3 regions of the Sporosarcina sp. E16_3 genome follow, and region 1 is predicted to be linked to each of the others. Evidence: riboswitches for the same ligand, from Rfam matches in the RefSeq annotation. Region 1 holds a riboswitch; each other region holds the start of a gene.
What was found. A riboswitch is a leader RNA that binds a small molecule or an ion and turns the genes downstream of it on or off. The one in region 1 is predicted to bind preQ1.
Positions count from the first base shown of each region.

Region 2: another riboswitch for preQ1. It lies ahead of queF (preQ(1) synthase); the one in region 1 lies ahead of queC (7-cyano-7-deazaguanine synthase QueC).
Region 3: another riboswitch for preQ1. It lies ahead of I2483_RS07715 (QueT transporter family protein); the one in region 1 lies ahead of queC (7-cyano-7-deazaguanine synthase QueC).

Region 1 is NZ_JADPRX010000002.1:198,886-201,089, forward strand. Features, by position in the region: gene I2483_RS03355 (TerD family protein) at 1-557, opposite strand, end outside; PreQ1 riboswitch class I at 796-839, shown strand; gene queC (7-cyano-7-deazaguanine synthase QueC) at 847-1,512, shown strand; gene queD (6-carboxytetrahydropterin synthase QueD) at 1,509-1,916, shown strand; gene I2483_RS03370 (GIY-YIG nuclease family protein) at 1,983-2,204, shown strand, end outside.
Region 2 is NZ_JADPRX010000023.1:10,509-12,712, forward strand. Features, by position in the region: gene I2483_RS13360 (MFS transporter) at 1-1,122, shown strand, start outside; PreQ1 riboswitch class I at 1,149-1,192, shown strand; gene queF (preQ(1) synthase) at 1,279-1,776, shown strand; gene I2483_RS13370 (queuosine precursor transporter) at 1,794-2,204, shown strand, end outside.
Region 3 is NZ_JADPRX010000009.1:27,350-29,553, forward strand. Features, by position in the region: gene I2483_RS07705 (nitroreductase family protein) at 1-391, opposite strand, end outside; gene I2483_RS07710 (winged helix-turn-helix transcriptional regulator) at 525-857, shown strand; PreQ1 riboswitch class I at 1,085-1,131, shown strand; gene I2483_RS07715 (QueT transporter family protein) at 1,139-1,621, shown strand; gene I2483_RS07720 (excisionase family DNA-binding protein) at 1,686-1,916, shown strand; gene I2483_RS07725 (BCCT family transporter) at 2,113-2,204, shown strand, end outside.

The sequences.
Region 1 (2,204 bases):
GGGGCTATCGGTTCGTTAATTACATCCAATCCAAAGTTTTCACATAAAGAGGGAAGTCCGCCATTGAACCCACTCCCCACTGGATTCAGCTTCCACTCACCGTTATGCCTATAGATTTCACCAACAACGATGGCAGTCTCTTGCTGTAGTTCTTCCCCGAAAGTAAATGAAAACAAGATTCGCCCACTCAATCGATCCTTCACAATTAAGCGGGCGGAAGAAACTGTACTGAAACTTTGTCCTTTGCTCTCTCCCTCATGAATAGTCAAGGTAAGTGCGATTTTTTGGATAGTATTCGGAACCTTATCCAAGGATAAGTGGATTTCATTTTGCCCGTTTGTAGAGCTAAAATGCTTTACAGATTTATCTATACTATATGGTTGTCCATAAAAAATAAAGCTCTCATCGTTTTTACAGAGTCCACCTTCATCCAATAAAAATGCCGCTCCGTCAATCTCCATTTCTTTGTTTATCGTCGTCCATTCTAAGACAGTAACAATATCCGTAATTGCCGTATTTTTTGTAATATCAACTTTTTGACCTCGTAAAATATTCATGATTCGACTCCTTATGGTTTTATAGTTGTGATTTTCTTTTTTCAGGCTCTACCACATAATTTAAATACAGATGTAACTCATTTTACCGGTCTTCTCCTCGATTTAATAGAACTAACTATTTCCAATCTTAAAACGGATTGTGTGAGTGTCCATATCCCTATTCATCTAAGAGGTTAACTTGCAATTCCCCTCTTACCGTCCCATCCATTCCCCAGTTATGCTATCATTAACAGGGTTCAAAAAAGAGGTTCGAAAACTCCCTCTCTAAAAAACTAAGGAGATGTTTATATTGAAAAATGAAAAAGCGGTTGTCGTCTTTAGCGGTGGCCAAGACAGTACGACATGCCTATTTTGGGCATTGAAAAATTTTGGTGAAGTGGCAACGGTGACGTTTGACTATGGCCAACGACATTCAGAGGAAATCGAGTGTGCTCGGCAAATTGCAGACGAGCTAGGCGTATCGTTCAAAGTACTGGATATGAATTTGATCAACCAGCTGTCAGCGAATGCTTTGACACGGGCTGATATTGAAGTGAAGGAAGTAGTAGGCGAATTGCCGTCGACTTTCGTTCCTGGTAGGAATCATTTGTTTCTTTCATTTGCTGCAGTTTATGCAGATGCGATTGGTTCTCGTCACTTAATCACAGGTGTGAGTGAAACGGATTTCAGTGGTTATCCTGATTGTCGTGACAATTTTATAAAGTCGTTGAATGTAACTTTGAATTTAGCGATGGACGGACGGTTTGTCATCCATACGCCATTGATGTGGCTCGATAAAGCCGATGTGTGGGCATTGTCTGACGAACTTGGTGCGTTTGAATTTGTGCAGGACAAGACACTTACTTGCTACAACGGAATCCCGAGTACGGGTTGTGGGGAATGCCCTGCCTGTGTGCTACGGAATGATGGACTCGCTACTTATTTATCCAAAAAGTCTGTTGGTGTTTCTAAATGATGCAGCAGTTTTATCCGCAAGTTCAGCATTCTTATCGTTTTGAATTAAACAAAGACATGCATTTTTCTGCGGCACATTTCATTCCAAGCGAAGATGCTGGAAAATGCCAAGTGATGCATGGACATACCTATTACTTAAATATAACAATTGGAGGAAATGAACTTGATCCAATCGGTTTTCTGATTGATTTCAAAGAGCTCAAAAACCTCATTCATGATAAATACGATCACTCTCTGCTAAATGATCATCCTGAATTTAACAGCAATTTCCCGACGACGGAGAAATTGGCGGAACAGATTTGCAAATCAATCCAGGAAGTTCTTCTGACGAGAAGCAATAAGCCAGTATGTCTCCAAGTTATTGTCCGAGAAACGCCGACCTCATACGTGATATATCGCCCTTAGTTATTCTCTTATCCTAGAAATCACTTTATAATAAAGGTAAAGGATAGATTAATGGGGGGTTGCTTCATGAAGGTCTATGTACTAACTAATGAAGTGAACGGTAAACAATATGTAGGAATTACAGTTCAAAAATTACAGGATAGGTTTAATCAACATTGCAGGTACTCGGGAATGGTTATTAATAAAGCCATCCAGAAATACGGTAGGGAAAAATTCACGATTGAGGAATTAGAAGAATGTTCATCGCTAAAGGAACTCCGAGAAAGAGAGACCTACTACATTGAAAAT
Region 2 (2,204 bases), on a different contig from region 1:
TTATTTTCGCAACTGCCCGTTATGAGTCCATTTGCATTATCTCTTGGTGCTACGCCATTTTTGGTTGGACTTGCGGTTGGTATGTATTCATTTTCAAATACAATTGGGAATATTATTTCTGGGTTCATGACTGACAAAAGAGGACCCTTCCTTATACTCGTACTTGGACTTTTCGCTTCGGCACTCTCTCTCTTCCTCTACGCATTTGTTGATGGACCGGCGTCATTGCTCGGTGTCCGCTTTGTCCATGGTTTCATGGAAGGACTAATTGTCCCAGCTGCGTTTACTTTCTTGGCAAACCGTGCAGAAGTGTCTAAACGTGGTAAAAGTGTTGCTATTTCCGGCGCATTCGTTGGATTGGCAGCCATTATTGGTCCAGCATATGGCGGCATTGTAGCTGCTAAAACGAGCACACCTTTCATTATGGCGGTTAACGGCGGCATAATGATGCTACTGGCAATACTTGCGTTTTTTGTTTTACGATCGTTTACATATGTACGAAAACTGCCTTCAAAAGGAGCTGACAATTTCCGTGTCAAATACCTTTTCCAACATCCGGGGATGGTCAGAGCATTTGCCGGGGCATTCTTTTTAATGTTCTCACAAGGTGTACTCGCTCTTGTGTTGCCTTTAAAAGTTGAATCACTTGGATTTGATACGAAAACAACTGGTTTGTTACTAAGCACATTCGGTGTCGTCGCAATTCTCATCTTTTTATTGCCAATCAACCGGATCTTTGACCGTGTTCGGCCAGTTGTGACACTTGCATTTGGAATAACACTTATGGGATTAAGCATGTTGTTCTTGAGCCAAGTTGAGGAATTGAACAACTTATATATCGCCATGTGTATTTACGGGGCTGGATTCGCTTTCCTCTTCCCATCCATTAACTCACTGCTAATTGATTCATCATCTCCTGAATTTCGTGGGAAAGCATATGGTTATTTTTACGCGTTCTTCTCGATTGGTGTCGTTGCAGGTTCAAGCGTGATTGGATTCTTGGACTTGGAATACCGAGCCGCTTTCATGCTGACAGGATTCATCCTGCTCGCAGTTGCTTTATATACCTTGATCGGATTGAAGAACAAAAGTTCTATTGACAAATCATCGCACGTCCTATAATGTCAGATACGAAATGAATACCCTGTTCGGGAGAGGTTCATAGCGACCCTCTATAAAAAACTATGGATGACGAAATTTACGCCATGTGCATTCAATATGGCCCCTTTTTCGGCACCTATGGACCTCCCTGACAAATTATACGGGAGGTTTTTTTAATTGGCTGGAAGAGATGAAGCAACACTGACCGACTTAACTTTGCTCGGCAATCAAAATACAAAATACGTGTACGAGTACAACCCCGACATTTTAGAGTCGGTCGACAATATGCATGTGGGTCGCGATTACTTCGTGAAATTCAACTGTCCGGAGTTTACATCACTTTGTCCGATGACAGGGCAACCCGATTTCGCGACAATGTATATCAGTTTTGTGCCGGATAAAAAACTTGTGGAAAGCAAAGCACTCAAGTTATATCTATTCAGTTTCCGAAATCACGGTGATTTCCATGAAGACTGCGTCAATATTATTATGAATGATTTAATCAAACTGATTGAACCGCGTTATATCGAAGTGTGGGGAAAATTTACTCCGCGTGGCGGCTTGTCAATCGATCCTTACTGCAACTACGGTAAACCCGAAACGAAATATGAACAAATGGCAGAACACCGACTGATGAATCACGATATGTATCCCGAAAAAATCGATAACCGATAAGAAGAGGTGTAACAACAATGCTTTATTATTTGAATGGACTTTTCGTCGGATTATTAATTTTATCAAATATATTAGCTGTGAAATTATTCAGTATTGGCGAGTGGATTGTATTACCTGCAGCTGCACTCATTTATGTCTGCACCTATCCGCTCCTGGATGTCATAACAGAAGCGTATGGCAAAGAAGCTGCTAGAAGAACCGTTCTAACAGGTTTTATGGCACAACTTTTCGCAATTTTCTTCATCTGGATTGCCATTAAGTTACCTGCAGCCCCTTTCTATGAACACCAAGAATCGTTCGAAACGATCTTCAGCGCGGGCTTCCGTGTGACAATCGCGAGTTTGGTTGCTTACCTTATAAGCCAGAACCTCGACGTTGCGATTTTTGACAAACTAAAAAAACGACATGGCACAAAGAAATTGTGGATC
Region 3 (2,204 bases), on a different contig from region 1:
CCTCTCTTGGCATATTTGGATAAACTGCATTCGTACTGGCAATTGTGAGATCCTTAATAGAATCATCCATATGTCCTTCTGCCACGTTTTGTGTATAAATTTGTTCCACTTTCTTATACGCATCTATATTCCCCAAGACCGCAATAACAGCAGAAGAATCCTCAACGGCAGCTTGATTATTGGCTATTTTTTTCAGTTCCTTCTTCAATTCTGCGTCTTGAAAAACGATAAAGCTCCAAGATTGTAGGTTGCTGGATGAAGGAGCAATTGTAGCCAACTTCAGCATTTCTGCAATTTCTTCTTTACCGATTGTAGCGTTCGGATCGAACACCCTCACTGATTTCCTTGCGTTCATTACACTATATAAATTTGAATCTAATGTTGTAGTCATTGTATTGCCTCCCTTTTACAACTTACTAATAGTAAGTGATTGCATACAACTTACCATTAGTAAGTTGTATGTGTCAACCCTAACGATACATGTTAAGATAGATGAAAGATAAAGCAGAATGGAGGTTTGACTAGTGAATCAACCGAACGAATGTGGGATTTCATCACATGTCTGCAACAACTTTCACGATACGATTGAATTTATTGGCAAGAGATGGATGGGGGTAATTATTTATACATTGATGTCCGGACCCAAGCGTTTTCATGAAATCACTGAGGGTATTCCAGGGATATCAGACCGACTTTTAACAGAACGGCTAAATGAATTAATCAAAGAAGGCCTTGTTATAAAAAAACAATTGGAGCCTTCTACTATAATTGGATACGAACTTACGGATAGCGGGATGGAATTGAAAGAAGTTATTACAGCCATTCGGAACTGGATGGCAAAGCGTACAACCCCTTAGGTTAGAGCGCATATAAACACCTCCAAAAAGAGCTTTTATACCCTCGTGGTTTAAAGCTCTTTCCCCATTCTTTGACTGACTACATTCATCTATATCTAGAAGAATCATTGCTCCCACAAGGCATCGTACACCGATATTTATCCTCCCTAAATTCGTACCTCTTCGTTTTTCACATGTATTGACATGTACGAATCAAAAACACTATGATACACTGTATTGCAGGCTTTTAACACGTGGTTCGTCAACCATCCCACGCTAAAAAAACTAGGAGGAAAAGAATAATGAAGATAAAAACAATGGCCATTAGCGGGATTATCGCCGCTTTATATGTAGCTGTATCCCTATTAATAGCACCATTAGCATACGCAGCCATCCAATTTAGGATCCCTGAGATGTTCAACCATCTCGTCGTGTTCAATAAGAAATTTATATTTGGGATTGTACTCGGCGTGTTTGTGACAAACTTATTTTCCCCGCTTGGCATGTATGACCTGTTTTTCGGGGTAAGCCAATCAATCCTAGCTCTTTCAATCACGATCTTTTCTGCTAAATTCATATCCGGAATGTTCAAGCGAATGGTCTTCAACACGCTTGTCTTCACCTTTACAATGTTCATCATTGCTTTCGAGTTGAACCTAGCGTTAGGACTGCCTTTCCTTCTTACATGGTTAACAGTTGCTATCGGCGAATTTGTTGTCATGGCAATCGGAATTCCGATTATGATAGCTTTGAATAAACGTCTTAATTTCGAAAAGTTGATTTAACCAAAACGTCCCCTGCCACTTTGTCTACAATTGAATTGGCGGAGACTTTTCTAGGAGGGTTACGATGTATATCTCCATTCAAGAAACCGCCGAACACCTTAGTATGCCCGTCGAACAAGTAGAAAAGTACGTACGGGAAGGCCGTATCCGCTCCGTCCATGATGGGGAACAATTCCTCATTAACAAGGATCAGTTTGGTCACTATTTGGAACAGCTCCAAATGTTGAAACACCAAATCGATGAATGGCGGAACGAACCAATCCCACCCGATCGTGACATTAAAGATGAAGATTAAAAAACCGGCTGAGGACACACACGTCTTCAGCCGATTTTATTTTATTTGAAATGGGTTTTCATTACGAGTAATTAGGGCATAGGAATGAAAATCGCTTTAAACGGCAATACTAAACACACCGATTGATTGCTTTAAAAGCACTTTACTAGTATAGTAAGAAGCTGTTTCTAAATTACCAGTTACACGAGGGGGAATTATGAAGAAAATTTCAAATGTCTTTTACATCACAATTGGTCTGATTATTTTGACCGTCGGGTATGGCGCGTTAGCACCCGAGAATTTCGCTGC